3 regions of the Bradyrhizobium sp. SEMIA genome follow, and region 1 is predicted to be linked to each of the others. Evidence: predicted binding sites of a transcription regulator. Region 1 holds the regulator's gene; each other region holds the start of a gene.
What was found. The regulator PhoB, encoded in region 1, activates phosphate uptake and scavenging genes when phosphate is short. The targets are predictions, from matches to a motif close to TGTCATNNANCTGTCAT.
Positions count from the first base shown of each region.

Region 2: the regulator PhoB is predicted to act here: its motif matches at 2,667-2,683, upstream of phnC (phosphonate ABC transporter ATP-binding protein).
Region 3: the regulator PhoB is predicted to act here: its motif matches at 2,546-2,562, upstream of FOM02_RS27600 (DUF2278 family protein).

Region 1 covers NZ_CP046601.1:8,928,070-8,932,748, forward strand. The annotation lists gene FOM02_RS42730 (aspartate aminotransferase family protein) at 1-1,137, opposite strand, end outside; gene FOM02_RS42735 (GcrA family cell cycle regulator) at 1,592-2,104, shown strand; gene phoB (phosphate regulon transcriptional regulator PhoB) at 2,209-2,916, opposite strand; gene phoU (phosphate signaling complex protein PhoU) at 2,939-3,655, opposite strand; gene pstB (phosphate ABC transporter ATP-binding protein PstB) at 3,667-4,485, opposite strand; gene pstA (phosphate ABC transporter permease PstA) at 4,482-4,679, opposite strand, start outside.
Region 2 covers NZ_CP046601.1:6,819,785-6,824,463, forward strand. The annotation lists gene FOM02_RS32870 (hypothetical protein) at 1-39, shown strand, start outside; gene FOM02_RS32875 (DUF1045 domain-containing protein) at 43-741, opposite strand; gene FOM02_RS32880 (alpha-D-ribose 1-methylphosphonate 5-triphosphate diphosphatase) at 760-1,953, opposite strand; gene FOM02_RS32885 (chloramphenicol acetyltransferase) at 1,950-2,609, opposite strand; gene phnC (phosphonate ABC transporter ATP-binding protein) at 2,783-3,592, shown strand; gene phnD (phosphonate ABC transporter substrate-binding protein) at 3,658-4,593, shown strand; gene phnE (phosphonate ABC transporter, permease protein PhnE) at 4,674-4,679, shown strand, end outside.
Region 3 covers NZ_CP046601.1:5,654,630-5,659,308, reverse strand. The annotation lists gene nthB (nitrile hydratase subunit beta) at 1-227, shown strand, start outside; gene FOM02_RS27615 (nitrile hydratase accessory protein) at 227-607, shown strand; gene queC (7-cyano-7-deazaguanine synthase QueC) at 767-1,480, opposite strand; gene mazG (nucleoside triphosphate pyrophosphohydrolase) at 1,607-2,455, shown strand; gene FOM02_RS27600 (DUF2278 family protein) at 2,621-3,649, shown strand; gene hflX (GTPase HflX) at 3,778-4,679, opposite strand, start outside.

The DNA.
Region 1 (4,679 bases):
CTCGATCTCGGTTTCGGTGACGATGAGAGGCGGCAGGAAACGCACGACATTGTCGCCGGCGCCGACCGTGAGCAATTTTTCGTTGCGCAGCGCCGCGACCAGATCGCCGGAGGGCACCACGGCCTTGATGCCGATCAGGAGCCCCTCGCCGCGCACTTCGCTGACGACGTCGGGATGACGGTCGATCACGGAGGCGAGCTTCTGCTTGAGCAGCAGCGACATCTTCTGCACGTGATCGAAGAAGCCGGGCTTGAGCATGACGTCGAGAACGGCGTTCGCAGCCGAGATCGCGAGCGGATTGCCGCCGAAGGTCGAACCGTGCGAGCCGGGCCCCATGCCGGAGGCCGCCTCTGCGGTCGCCAGCACCGCGCCGATCGGGAAGCCGCCGCCGAGCGCTTTCGCCAGCGACATCACGTCAGGCGTCACGCCGGTGCGCCGATGCGCGAACAGATCGCCGGTGCGGCCCATGCCGGTCTGCACCTCGTCAAACGCGAGCAGCAGGCCCTTCTCGTTGCAGAGCTGGCGCAACGCCTTGAGGAAGGCGGGCGGCGACGAACGCACGCCGCCCTCACCCTGGATCGGCTCGATCAGGATGCCGGCGGTCTGCGGGCCGATCGCCTTCTTCACGGCCTCGATGTCGCCATGCGGCACCTGGTCGAAGCCGTCCATCGGCGGACCGAAACCTTCGAGATATTTTGCAGATCCCGTTGCAGCCAGTGTTGCCAGCGTGCGGCCGTGGAAGGCGCCTTCGAAGGTGATGATGCGGTAGCGCTCCGGATGCCCCTTGGAGAAGTGATGATGGCGGACCAGCTTGATCACGCCCTCCAGCGCTTCGGCGCCCGAATTGCAGAAGAACACGAAGTCCGCAAAGCTCTCGCTGCACAGGCGCGCGGCGAGCTTCTCGCCGTCGGGGCTCTGGAACAGGTTCGACATGTGCCACAGCTTCGTCGCCTGCTCCTGCAACGCCTTGACCAGCGCGGGATGGGCATGGCCGAGCGCGTTCACCGCGACGCCCGAAGTGAAGTCGAGATAGCGCTCGCCATTGGTCGCGATCAGCCAGCAGCCTTCGCCGCGCTCGAAACCGAGGTCGGCCCTGGCGAAAACGGGGAGCAAATGCGGCGCGGCGCTGTTGGTCATGACGATCACTTGGATGTTGCGGACGGCTTGAGTGCATTGCGCAACGCACCATTGACCGGCCCGGAAAACGAAACGTGCCGCCTTTTAAGGGCGGCACGTGCGACTATCTTATGCCTGGTGAGACGGGTGTCAATGCCGCCCGAAAGCCCCGGGAAACGCTGAATCCGTAGTCTTGCGGTGCCGATTTTGCGGGATTTTCACCACGGAACATGTGGAAGCGAGTCGGCGGACTCTTGCGCGCGAGTCACGCCATATTGTAGCGTTTGGACTGTCAGATACGACATCTCGTGCAGCAGTTCTGATCCCAAGAGTCCTCATGTACCGGCGTAAACGTTCGGGCGCATCCTGCGTGCCCGGCGAGCCTTAAGGGATTCTGGCGGCACGGGTTTTTCAAGGCTTAGGCATTCGCTGTGAGGCCCCAGGATGGCTGGCCGGCAGCGAGGGAAAGGGTGCAATGACGGTTTTGACCTGGTCCGATGATCGCGTCGAGCAGCTGAAGAAGCTCTGGGAGGCCGGACTTTCGGCCAGCCAGATCGCGGCCGAGCTCGGCAATGTGACCCGCAATGCCGTGATCGGCAAAGTGCACAGGCTCGGCCTGTCCGGCCGCGCCAAGAGCCCCTCATCGGCAGCGCCCCGGCCGCGCAAGGCCCGCCCCGCGCAGCACATGATGCGCGTGAGCCGTCCGATCTCGCGCGGCAACACCGCACTGGCGCAGGCCTTCGAGGTCGAGGTGGAGGCCGAGCCGGTCACCTACGATAACGTGGTGCCGATGAGCCAGCGGCTGTCGCTGCTGGAGCTGAACGAGGCGACCTGCCACTGGCCGGTCGGCGATCCCTCGAGCCCGGATTTCTTCTTCTGCGGCGGCAAGGCGCTTTCCGGCCTGCCCTATTGCGCGCAGCACTCGCGCGTCGCCTACCAGCCGGCGGCGGATCGTCGCCGTGCGCCGGCAAAGCCCGGCACGCGCTGAACGCTGCTTCAAACGACATCGTCCCGGCACGCGACCGGGACGACCCGTGACATAAAAAAGCGCGCCACTTGGCGCGCTTTTATTTTGCTCGCTTGCAATCGTTCTTACGTCTGCTCCGCCTTCGCAAAGCGGTCGTCGAGCGCGTAGCCGGCGCCGCGGACAGTGCGGATCGGGTCCTGCTCACGACCGAGATTGAGCAGCTTGCGCAGGCGGCCGATATGCACGTCGACGGTGCGTTCGTCGATGTAGATGTCACGGCCCCAGACGCTGTCGAGCAGCTGCTCGCGCGAGAACACGCGGCCCGGATGCTCGAGGAAGAACTCCAGCAGGCGATATTCGGTCGGGCCGAGATCGATCGGCCGGCCCGAGCGCGCGACGCGGCGCTTGTCGCGGTCGAGCTCGATGTCGCCATAGGCGAGCACGGTGGCGAGCCGCTCCGGGCTTGCGCGCCTGAGCAGGCCCTTCACGCGCGCCAGCAGCTCCGGCACCGAGAACGGCTTGACGATGTAATCGTCGGCGCCGGTCGCAAGCCCCCGCACCCGCTCGCTCTCCTCGCCGCGCGCGGTGAGCATGATGATCGGCAGCTGCTTGGTCTCCGGGCGGGTGCGCAGCCGCCGGCACAGCTCGATGCCGGAGAGGCCCGGCAGCATCCAGTCGAGCACGATCAGGTCGGGGATGTGTTCTTTGAGACGGGTGTCGGCGTCGTCGCCGCGCATCACCGTCTCGACGTCATAGCCGTCGCCTTCGAGGTTGTAGCGAAGCAGCTCGGTGAGAGCTTCCTCGTCTTCAACCACCATAATGCGTGCGCCCATGGTGTCGTCGCTCCTTGACTCTTCAGCTATTCGGGACCGTTGTGGCAAAGGTCGTCATGTCACCCTTCGGCCGCTTGTCGGTGATCGCCTGGCCCTCGATCATGTAGAACACGGTCTCGGCGATGTTGGTGGCATGGTCACCGATGCGCTCGATGTTCTTGGCGCAGAACATCAGGTGGATGCAGAACGAGATGTTGCGCGGATCCTCCATCATGTAGGTGAGGAGCTCGCGGAACAGCGAGGTGCAGATGGCGTCGACTTCCTCGTCGCCCTTCCACACCGCCATCGCCGCCGGCAGGTCGTGCGCGGCGTAGGCGTCCAGCACCGACTTAACCTGCTGCTGCACGAGGTCGGTCATGTGCTCGAGGCCGCGGAACAGCTTGAGCGGATGGAAGTCCGTCTCCAGCGCCGCGACGCGCTTGCCCATGTTCTTGGCGAGGTCGCCGATGCGCTCGAGATCGGTCGCGACGCGCATCGCGCCGACGATTTCGCGCAGGTCCACCGCCATCGGCTGGCGACGGGCGATGGTGAGAACGGCGCGCTCCTCGATCTTCTTCTGGAGCGCGTCGATCTCGGCGTCGGTCGCGACCACGCGCTGGCCGAGCGCGACGTCGCGGCGGATCAGCGCGTCGACGGAATCGACTATCATGCGCTCGGCGAGGCCGCCCATCTCGGCGACCAGGCGCGTGAGCTCCTGGAGGTCGGTGTCGAAGGCCTTTGCGGTATGTTCAGAACCCATATCCCGTCTCCTCAGCCGAACCGGCCGGTGATGTAATCCTGCGTCCGCCGATCGCTCGGCGACGTGAAGATCTTGCTGGTGTCGTCGAACTCGATCAGCTCGCCAAGATACATGAAGGCGGTCTTGTCAGAGACGCGGGCCGCCTGCTGCATGTTGTGGGTGACGATCGCGATCGTGTAGTTCTCGGACAGCTCCTGGATCAACTCCTCGACCTTGGCGGTCGAGATCGGGTCCAGTGCCGAGCAGGGCTCGTCGAACAGGATCACCTCGGGCCGCACCGCGACGGTGCGGGCGATGCAGAGGCGCTGCTGCTGGCCGCCCGAGAGCGACAGGCCGGACGCGTTGAGCTTGTCCTTGACCTCGTTCCAGAGGGCGCCACCGCGCAGCGCCTTCTCGACGCGGTCGTCCATCTCGGACTTCGAGATCTTCTCGTAGAGGCGGATGCCGAACGCGATGTTCTCGTAGATCGTCATCGGGAACGGCGTCGGCTTCTGGAACACCATGCCAACGCGGGCGCGCAGCAGGTTGAGGTCCAGCTTGGGGTCGAGGATGTTGGTCTGGTCGAGCATCAACTGACCGGTGACGCGCTGGCCCGGATAGAGGTCGTACATCCGGTTGAAGATGCGCAGCAGGGTCGACTTGCCGCAGCCCGACGGGCCGATGAACGCCGTGACGCGGTTGGTGCCGAGCGTCAGGTTGATGTTCTTCAGCGCGTGATGCTCGCCGTAATAGAAGTTGAGGTTGCGCACCGTCACCTTGGCCGGGGCTTCGGGTAGCGGCTGCGAGCCGTGCTGAACGGGCGTACTGACGGTAACTGACATATCGCTCATTTTGCGGTCCTCTCGGCGCTCAGGATGCGCGCGCCAATGTTCAAGGCAAGCACGGTCAACGTGATCAGCAGGGCGCCGCTCCAGGCGAGCTGCTTCCAGTAGGCGTAGGGGCTCTGCACGAAGTTGTTGATGGTCACCGGCAGGTTGGCCATCGTCTTGTTCAGGCTCAGGCTGAAGAACTGGTTCGACAGCGC
Region 2 (4,679 bases), 2.1 Mb from region 1:
GCGGTGGCGCTCGCCTTCAATCTTGCGAGCTGGCGCTGAGGTTCAGAGCGTCAGAGCCCACTCGCCGATGATGCGAAAGCGCGCCTTGGAGTCATCCTGCTTGAACAGCGCGATGCGGTCGACCGTCAGCGTATCGAGCTTCAGCGCCGCAAAGCTTCCCCGCAGCATCTCCAGAATCGGCCCGCGCCGTCCCGCATCCAGCCGCCCCGTCAGCGTCATGTGGAATCGGAATTCCTCCATCACGTAAGGATAGCCCCAGCGATCGAGATAATCGCGCTGGTGCTCGCTCAGCTTTTCGGGCTTGCGCCGCGCGCGGTCCTCCGCGGTCAAGGCCGGACGAAAGGAATCGAACTCGCGGACGCAATCGGCAGCGAGCTGTTGAAGTGCGTCCACAGGCTCGGCCGGAATCACCGCAATGAAGCCGCTGATGGAATCCACGATCGGGCTGATCGCTGGGATCGGCCGCGCCTTGCCGGCGAAGCTCGCACAGGCAGCCGACAACTCGGCCTCGGTCTTCTCGGCCGCCAGCGCCATCGGCGCCTTCAGCGTGGCATGAAAGCCGTATTTGCGGGGATCGCCTGTGACGTCGCGCCAGTCCGGCGCGATGCGCAATGCATCCGCGGGAAACGGGAGTTCGTCGCCTGTATAGGCATCATAGCCGAGCAGCTCGGCGCCGAACCGGGTGAGGGCGCTGTCGCTGCCTGCGGCAAAATAGATCGCGTAGCGGGGAAAGCCTGTCATTGCCCGAACATAACCGGTTTATGCCGCAACGACAGCCTCGCGCGGCGTCGGCGCGGTTGCGAGCAGCCGCGTCGCATCGGTGAGGTGCACGAGCTTGCCGCCCGAGATCACGGCGATCAGCCGCGGCCGCAATGGCGCCGTGTCGTCGACGAGGATGATGTCGGCCCGGCGGCACTCCGCGAGCACGCCGCGATCGGTGAGGCCGGTCGCGCGCGCAGGTCCCGCAGAAACGAGGCTCCAGGCCTCGGTCAGCGGCAACACGCCGTCGGCGGCGAGGCGGAACGCGGCGAGCAGCTGCGCGGGATAGTAATAGTCCGAGGCCAGGACCGAGCAGAGCCCCTTGGCGATCATGTCGGACGCCTTGGTCCAGCCGGTGTGGCTGCCGCCGCGCACGACGTTCGGCGCGCCGTAGACGATGGCATCGCCATGGCTTGCCGCGGCGCGCGCCGTCTCCTCGTTGATCGGAAACTCCGCGATGTCAGCGCCAAGCTCGCGAAACTCCCGGCGCATCGCCGGTGTCGCGTCGTCATGCGAGAGCATCCGCACTTCGGCTGCGCGAGCAACCGCGGCCAGTCGCGAGACGGAAGCCGGAACCTCTGCGGCGCGCGCGACCACGCGATCGACCAGCTTGTCAAAATCCTCAGCCGACAGCCCCGTGCGCTCGACCATGCGGTTGCGCTTGCGCGGCTTGGCCATATCGGCAACCGTGCCGTCCATGTGGTCGTTGAAGGCGAACAGGTCGACGCGGCCTTCGGCGAGCCACTGGGTCATCTCGGCCTCGGCGTCGAGATTGTAGGTCTCGTGCCTCAGGTGGAAGCGGGTGTCGGCGGCGAATTGCGGACGCTGGCGTTCGATCGCCTCCATCAGCCCGCGTGCGTTGTCGGCGCTGCGCAGGCCCGGCTCCCACGAGCAGGTGGTGGCGTGGAACACAGTGGTGATACCGTTGCTGATCGCCTGGCGGTCGCTGTCGGCGAGCGCGACGTCGATCGGAAAGTCGACGCCGGCGCGCGGCATCATCTGCCGCTCGAAGGCGTCGCCATGGAGGTCGACGATGCCGGGCAGCACCAGGAGATTGCGCGCATCGATCGAAAGCCGCGCCCGGCCGCGCGAGGCATCGACCTCGGCGATATCAGTTCCGGACACGAGAAGCGATGTCTCGATGAGCTCGGTGCCGATCAGGGCCCGGCCGCCCTCAATGAAAATGTCTGTCACGCGACCGCGCTTCGTTTGCTGGTTGTGGAACTCGTCCGTGCTTCGTATGCCGCGAGAAAATCTTCAATCCCGAGTTTGCGGAAATTGGGTAGCGCCTCACGCAATTTGTCGTGATCCCAATCCCACCACGCGAGCTTGGCAAGTCGTCCGGCGATTTCTTCCGAGAACCGGCGCCGCACGATGCGCGCCGGATTGCCGGCGACGATGGTGTAGGCCGGCACGTCCTTGGTGACGATGGCGCCGGCCGCGATCACCGCGCCGGTGCCGATGTTGCGCCCCGGCAGCACGATGGCGCCGTGGCCGATCCAGACGTCATGGCCGATATGGACGTGGTGCTGGCGCCGCCAGTCGAAGAACTCGGTGTCGTCGCTTTCGCCTTCGAAATAGGCGCTGGAACGATAAGTGAAGTGCGCTTGCGTAGCGCGATGCATCGGATGATTGCCCGGATTGATCCGCGTCATCGCCGCGATCGAGCAGAACTTTCCGATCGTCGTGTAGGTGATCTGGGCGTCGTTCACGACATAGGAGTAATCGCCCATCGCGACTTCGTGCAGGATGGTGCGCGCGCCGACCTCGGTATAGGCGCCGAGCCTGGTCTCATGCAGTTTTGCGGAAGCATCGATGGTCGGTTGAACCGAAAGCTTCTTACCGGCCATGTTACATCCGTAATGCGAGGGCGGGCACTCCTCTTCGAGTGGCTTGATGACGATGTCATGACGCGGTGATGACAGGGGACGAGGTGTGTAGGATCGCCGCACCGCAACGCGTGTGTCACACAAGTGTCAAGCGCCGGCGTTAGCGGTGGCTTCCAGCTACTCTGGAGCCCTGCATGCTGGTGGTTGAAGGTCTGACGTGCCGCTTCGGCGCAAAAGCCGCGGTGGACGACGCTTCGTTTCAAATTTCCCCCGGCGGCTTCGTCGGTGTGATCGGGCGCTCCGGCGCCGGCAAGTCGACCCTGCTGCGGACCATCAACCGTCTCGTGACGCCGACGCAGGGCCGCATCGTGTTCGACGGTCTGGACGTCACCGCGTTGCGCGGCAAGGAACTGCGGCAGTGGCGGGCGCGTTCGGCCATGATCTTCCAGCAGTTCAACCTGGTCGGCCGGCTCGACGTGCTGACCAACGTCCTGATGGGGCGCCTCGCCACCATCCCGGCCTGGCGCTCGCTCTCACAGATCTGGCCAGAGCACGACAAGGCGCTGGCGATGTCCGCGCTCGAACAGTTCGACATCGCTTCGCTCGCCGCCCAGCGCGCCGACCAGCTTTCCGGCGGCCAGCAGCAGCGCGTGGCGATCGCCCGCGCCCTGGTGCAGCAGCCCGACATCATCCTCGCCGACGAGCCGATCGCCTCGCTCGACCCGCGCAACACCAAGATCGTGATGGATGCGCTTTTGCGCATCAACAAGCACTTCGGCATCACCGTGCTCTGCAACCTGCATTCGCTCGATCTGGCGCGCACCTATTGCGATCGCCTGATCGGCATGGCGGCGGGCCGCGTGGTGTTCGACGGCGCCCCGTCGGCGCTGACCGACCTCGTTGCGCGTGAGCTCTACGATCTCGAAGCCGCCGACGTCATGGGCGGAGCATCTGCACCGGCGCCCGAGGGCGTTCCCGCACTTGGAACGGCTGCGGCGGCCTGAGCCGCGCCGCTTCCGTTATTGCCCAGTTTTTGCGTCAACCGATCCCAACCGATCAAGAGGGTATCATGATCACTCGCAGACTCATCCTTGCTGGCGCTGCCGCGCTCGCTTTCGCCTCGTCGGCCTCCGCCGAAGACTGGAAAGCCAAATATCCCGAGCTGACCTTCGCCGTTGTTCCGGCCGAGAACGCCTCCGGCGTCACCGAGCGCTGGACCCCGTTCGTGGAATATCTCTCGAAGCAGCTCGGCGTGAAGGTCACGCTGCGCATCGCCAACGACTACGCCGCCGTGATCGAAGGCCAGCGCGCCGGCAACATCCACATCGCCAGCTACGGCTCGGCTTCGTTCGCCCGCGCCCGCCTGACCGGCGTCAAGACCGACGCCTTCGCCAACGACATCAACGCCGACGGCTCGACCGGCTACTACTCGGTGTTCTTCGTCAAGGCGAGCAGCCCCTACAAGAAGGTCGACGACCTCAAGGGCAAGAACCTCGGCCTCGTCGACCCGAACTCGACCTCCGGCAACAACGTGCCGCGCTTCGAGCTCGACAAGATGGGCATCGTGGATGCCGACAGCTATTTCAGCAAGGTCGTCTTCACCGGTAGCCACGAGAACGCCATGCTGGCGCTGTCGCAGGGCACGGTCGATGTTGCCGCCAACCAGTGGACCAGCGACGACGATTCCACGCTGGCGCAGATGCTGACCAAGGGCATGCTGAAGAACGCCGATGGCTCGGCGATGAAGAAGGACGACTTCCGTATCATCCACAAGTCGGCGCCGATCATCAACGGCCCCTATGCCTACAACTCCGACCTGCCGGAAGACGCCAAGGCCGCGATCGCCAAGGCGTTCTTCGAGGCGCCGACCAAGGACAAGGCCGCGTTCGACCGTCTCTCCGACGGCCAGAAGAAGGGTTTTCATCCCGCCACCACCAAGGACTGGGATGGCACGATCGAACTGATCAAGTTCGTCGATGCGCTGCGTAAGAAGAAGGCGTCCTGAGCTTTCGGGACGAGCTACTCGAGCCGGGTCGACGGACCCGGCTCTTTCTCTTTTTTTGACCGACCACTGTTCCTGATCCGATGACC
Region 3 (4,679 bases), 3.3 Mb from region 1:
CGACCACGCACACACGGCTGCCGCGCTATGTCCGCGGCCATGTCGGTGTCGTCGAGCTCAACCACGGCTGCCACGTGTTTCCGGACTCGGCGGCGATGGAGCTCGGCGAGAATCCGCAATGGCTCTACACCGTGGTGTTCGAAGGCAGCGATCTCTGGGGCGAAGATGGCGATCCGACGCTGAAGGTCTCGATCGACGCGTTCGAGCCCTATCTGGACCCGGCTTGATGAGCAGCACGGCTGCCGCGGCCGCGACGGCGGCCATCCCGAGCATTCCGCGCGATGACGACGGCCCGGTGTTCCGCGCGCCCTGGGAGGCGCATGCCTTCGCGATGGCCTTGAGCCTGCACGAGCGCGGCGTGTTCACTTGGCCCGAATGGGCGGCGGCGCTGGCCGACGAGATCAAGCGCGCACAGGCCGCCGGCGATCCTGATACGGGCGAGACGTATTATTTGCACTGGCTCGCCACACTGGAAGGCCTCGTCGCGCGGAAAGGCGTCGCCTCGATGGAGACCCTGCACCGCTACCGCGACGCTTGGGACCATGCTGCGGATCGTACGCCGCATGGCAAGCCGATCGAGCTGCGGGACGAGGATTTTGCGGGGTAGTCTAGCGCCGCGTCGTGTTGCGGACGCTGTTGCTCCAACCAATACTGTCATTCCCCGCGAAGGCGGGGAATCCAGTACGCCGCGGTCCCTCGGCCCAAACACGGCCTCTGGGATACTGGATCACCCGCTTTCGCGGGTGATGACACCGAAAATGTGGGCTCAGCGCCCCGCCACGAACTCCCGCCACCCCTTCGCCCGCAGGCTGCACGCCGGACACTCGCCACAGCCGTAGCCCCAGTCGTGCTGCGCGCCGCGTTCGCCGAGATAGCAGGTGTGGGACTGCTCGCGGATGAGGTCGACTAGCCCGTCGCCACCGAGATCATGCGCCAGCTTCCAGGTCGCGGCCTTGTCGATCCACATCAGTGGCGTGTGCAGCTCGAATTTGCGGGCCATGCCCAGAGACAGTGCGGCCTGCATGGCGCGGATGGTGTCGTCGCGGCAATCGGGATAGCCGGAATAGTCGGTCTCGCACATGCCGCCGACGATGTCCGTGATACCGCGCCGATAGGCCAGCGCTGCTGCAAAGGTCAGGAACACCAGGTTGCGGCCGGGCACGAACGTATTGGGCAGGCCGTCGGCGCCCATGGCGATCGCGACGTCGCGCGTCAGCGCCGTCTCGGACACGGCGGCCAGCGTCGGGATCGACAGCGTATGGCTCTCGCCGAGCCTTAGAGCCCAGTCCTCGCGCAGGCCCTTGATGCCGTCGAGCAGACGGTCGCGGCAGGCGAGCTCAATGGCATGGCGCTGGCCATACTCGAACCCCAGCGTCTCCACGCGCGCGAAGCGGCTCAGCGCCCAGGCGAGACAGGTGGTGGAATCCTGGCCGCCCGAAAACAGCACGAGCGCGGTTTGTGATGAAAATGCGTCACTCATGGCCCGCGCTTTAGCATTGCGGGCGCGGCCCGCCAATCGGTGGAAATCGGTCCGTTCCGCCGCGCCGCGCTGGGAACGGCGGCCCGCTTTTGGCATAAGTCTCTGGACCCAGGAGACGGCCCCGCAATGACCCCTTCCCGCGACATTTCCCGCCTGATCGAGATCATGGCGGCGCTGCGCACGCCGGTGACCGGCTGCCCCTGGGACCTCGAGCAGGACTTTTCGACGATCGCGCCCTACACGATCGAGGAGGCCTACGAGGTGGTCGATGCCATCACCCGCGGCGATCTCGACGATCTCAGAGAGGAGCTTGGCGATCTCCTGCTCCAGGTCGTGTTCCACGCCCAGATGGCGTCGGAGCAGAACGCCTTTGCGTTCGGTGATGTCGTTGAGGCCATCACGCGAAAGATGATCCGGCGCCATCCGCATGTCTTCGCCGACAAGGACGGCAATCTCGCCTCCCACCACGTCAAGGAAGTCTGGGACCGCATCAAGGCCGAGGAGAAGGCCGAGCGTGCCGCGCGCCGGCCGCCGGAGCAAATGCCCGCGCACAAATCGTTGCTGTCCGGCGTGAAGGCCGGCCAGCCGGCGCTGACGCGCGCGATGGAGCTGCAGCGCAAGGCTTCCACCGTCGGCTTCGACTGGAACGACCCGCGCGCGGTCCTGCAAAAGATCCGCGAGGAAGCCGACGAGATCGAGGCCGCGCTCGACCGCAACGACAGGCAGGAGATTGCCGAAGAGACCGGCGATTTGATGTTCGCCCTCGTCAACCTCGCCCGTCACGTCGATGCCGATCCGGAAGCCGCACTGCGCGCGACCAATGCGAAGTTCGAGCGGCGCTTTGCGTTCATCGAGCGTACGCTGGAGGCGCAGGGCCGCACGCTGGACCAGGCGTCGCTGGAAGAGATGGACGCGCTGTGGAATGCAGCGAAGGTCGTGGAGAAACCGGAGACTCGCCAGGAGGCTCGCCGCTAGCCTTACGGCATTGCCCTGATGTGGCATCGGCGGGCTGACGTGATTTCCGGATAGGTCAGCAGTTTTTCCTGAATGCGGCCGAGACGATGAAGCCATGAAACCGTCACGACCCGCAGTCTAAAGTTGAATAACGAAGCCCGCGCAGCCGAAACACAGGTGAGTGCGATGCCACTGAAGCACTATTCGGTCCTCAAGGGACGCCCGATCGCGATGCGTTTCGGCACTGGCCAATCGCCGCACTATCAAGTCCATATCGTGGCCGACAACGCGGATTTCCGCATCGCCGTCAATGTGCAGTCGGCCGACGGCAGCGAAGTCGAGTTCCTGGTGCGATCGCGCTTTGTCCATCCGATCACGGACCAGCTCGCGGCGCTGCCGCCGGGACTGCACGCGCAACCGCCGAGACCGGGCGGTCTCGCGCTCGACTTCATTCGTGGAAATCTGATGCAGCCGCAGGAGATGGTGCCGCTCCCGCTGTCCTTGCCCGGACCGGACAATGACCTCAACGAGAAACTCGACCAGTTCGTCCAGCGTGCTCTCTCGAACGAAAACGCGATGATGTACGCGTTCGGCGAGACATGGGGACCCGAGCCGAAAGCGGACAATTATTTCGGTTTCCGCCCCGGACGCGGCATTCACGATATCCATATGAATCAGGGAAATCCGAGCGGAAAATTCTCCGGCGACAACGGACCGTGGCAGGACGGAGGGCTGGTGTTCGAATTCCCGGATCAGAACCTATGGACCGCGATCTTCCTCAAATTCCAGACGCAGGCCTGGCACACCGACGACAAGACCGGTGATCCCATCGATCTCGGCGGCGGCACGCCGACACCGCGGCCGGATCCGACGATCCCTCCGACCGGGCAGATGCCCGACGGCCTCGTGCGCATCATTGCGGCACTCGTCAACGCTGTGAAGACGCCCGAGCGGGAAGTCGTGACGCTGCTCAACACGGCCGATCGCGACATCGATCTCACCGGCTGGATGCTGGCCGACAAGCAGAAGAACAAGATGGTGCTGTCAGGGACGATCGCGGCCGGCGGCACGCTGGCCGTTGTCGTTCAGAAGCCGATGGAACTGTCGAACCAAGGCGGCATCATTTCGCTGCTGGACGATCATGGGATCAAGATCCACGGCGTCGCCTATACCAGGGCGCAAGCGAAAACTCCGGGCCTGACCATTCCGTTCTAGTGTCCTGAGTCACAAGGCTTACGCAGAAAGTCCGTAGCCCGGATGGAGCGAAGCGCAATCCGGGGCGCGTCGCGTTGTGACATCCCGGATTTCGCTTCGCTCCATCCGGGCTACAAAGTGGGGCTGGATTACGCCGACAGACGCGGCACGGCGTCGAACCTGTTCACCACGATATCCCGCTTGGTCTCGTCGACCCGCACGGTCATGTCGAAGCGGCCGTCGTGCAGCTCTTTCGCCAGCACCTCGGAATTGCGATGCAGCCAGCTGATGCCGGCGCCGTCGGCGGCGTCGATGGAGAGATCGAGCGTGGTGCGCTTGGCCGCTAACCGCTCTTCGATCGCGGCGAGCAGTGCGTCGATCCCCTCGCCCGACACGGCGGAGACCAGCATCGCCGGATGATCCTCCGGCCTGCGCGCGGCGATGTTCAAGAGCTCTTCGCGCTGCTCGGGATCGTAACGATCGATCTTGTTCCAGACCTCGATGATGCGGCCAGAGTCATCGGGGTTGATGCCGAGCTGGCGCAGCACGGCGTCGACGTCGCTCTGCTGGGCCTCGGCGTCCTCATGCGAGATGTCACGGACGTGCAGGATGACGTCGGCCTCCAGCACCTCCTCCAGCGTGGCGCGGAAGGCGGCGACCAGCTGCGTCGGCAGGTTCGAGATGAAGCCGACGGTGTCGGACAGCATCGCCTTGCCGCCATGCGGCAGGTTGAGCGCGCGCAAGGTCGGGTCGAGCGTTGCGAACAGCATGTCGGCGGCCTGCACGTCGGCGCGGGTCAGGCGGTTGAACAGCGTCGACTTGCCGGCGTTGGTGTAGCCGACCAGCGCGACCACGCGGTACGGCACGCGCTGGCGGCCGGCGCGATGCAGCCGCCGCGTCGCCTGCACCTTCTTCAGCTCGCCCTCGAGCTTGGTGATGCGCTCCTGGATCAGGCGGCGGTCGGCCTCGATCTGGGTCTCGCCGGGACCGCCCATGAATCCGAAACCGCCGCGCTGGCGCTCCAGATGGGTCCAGGACCGCACCAGGCGCG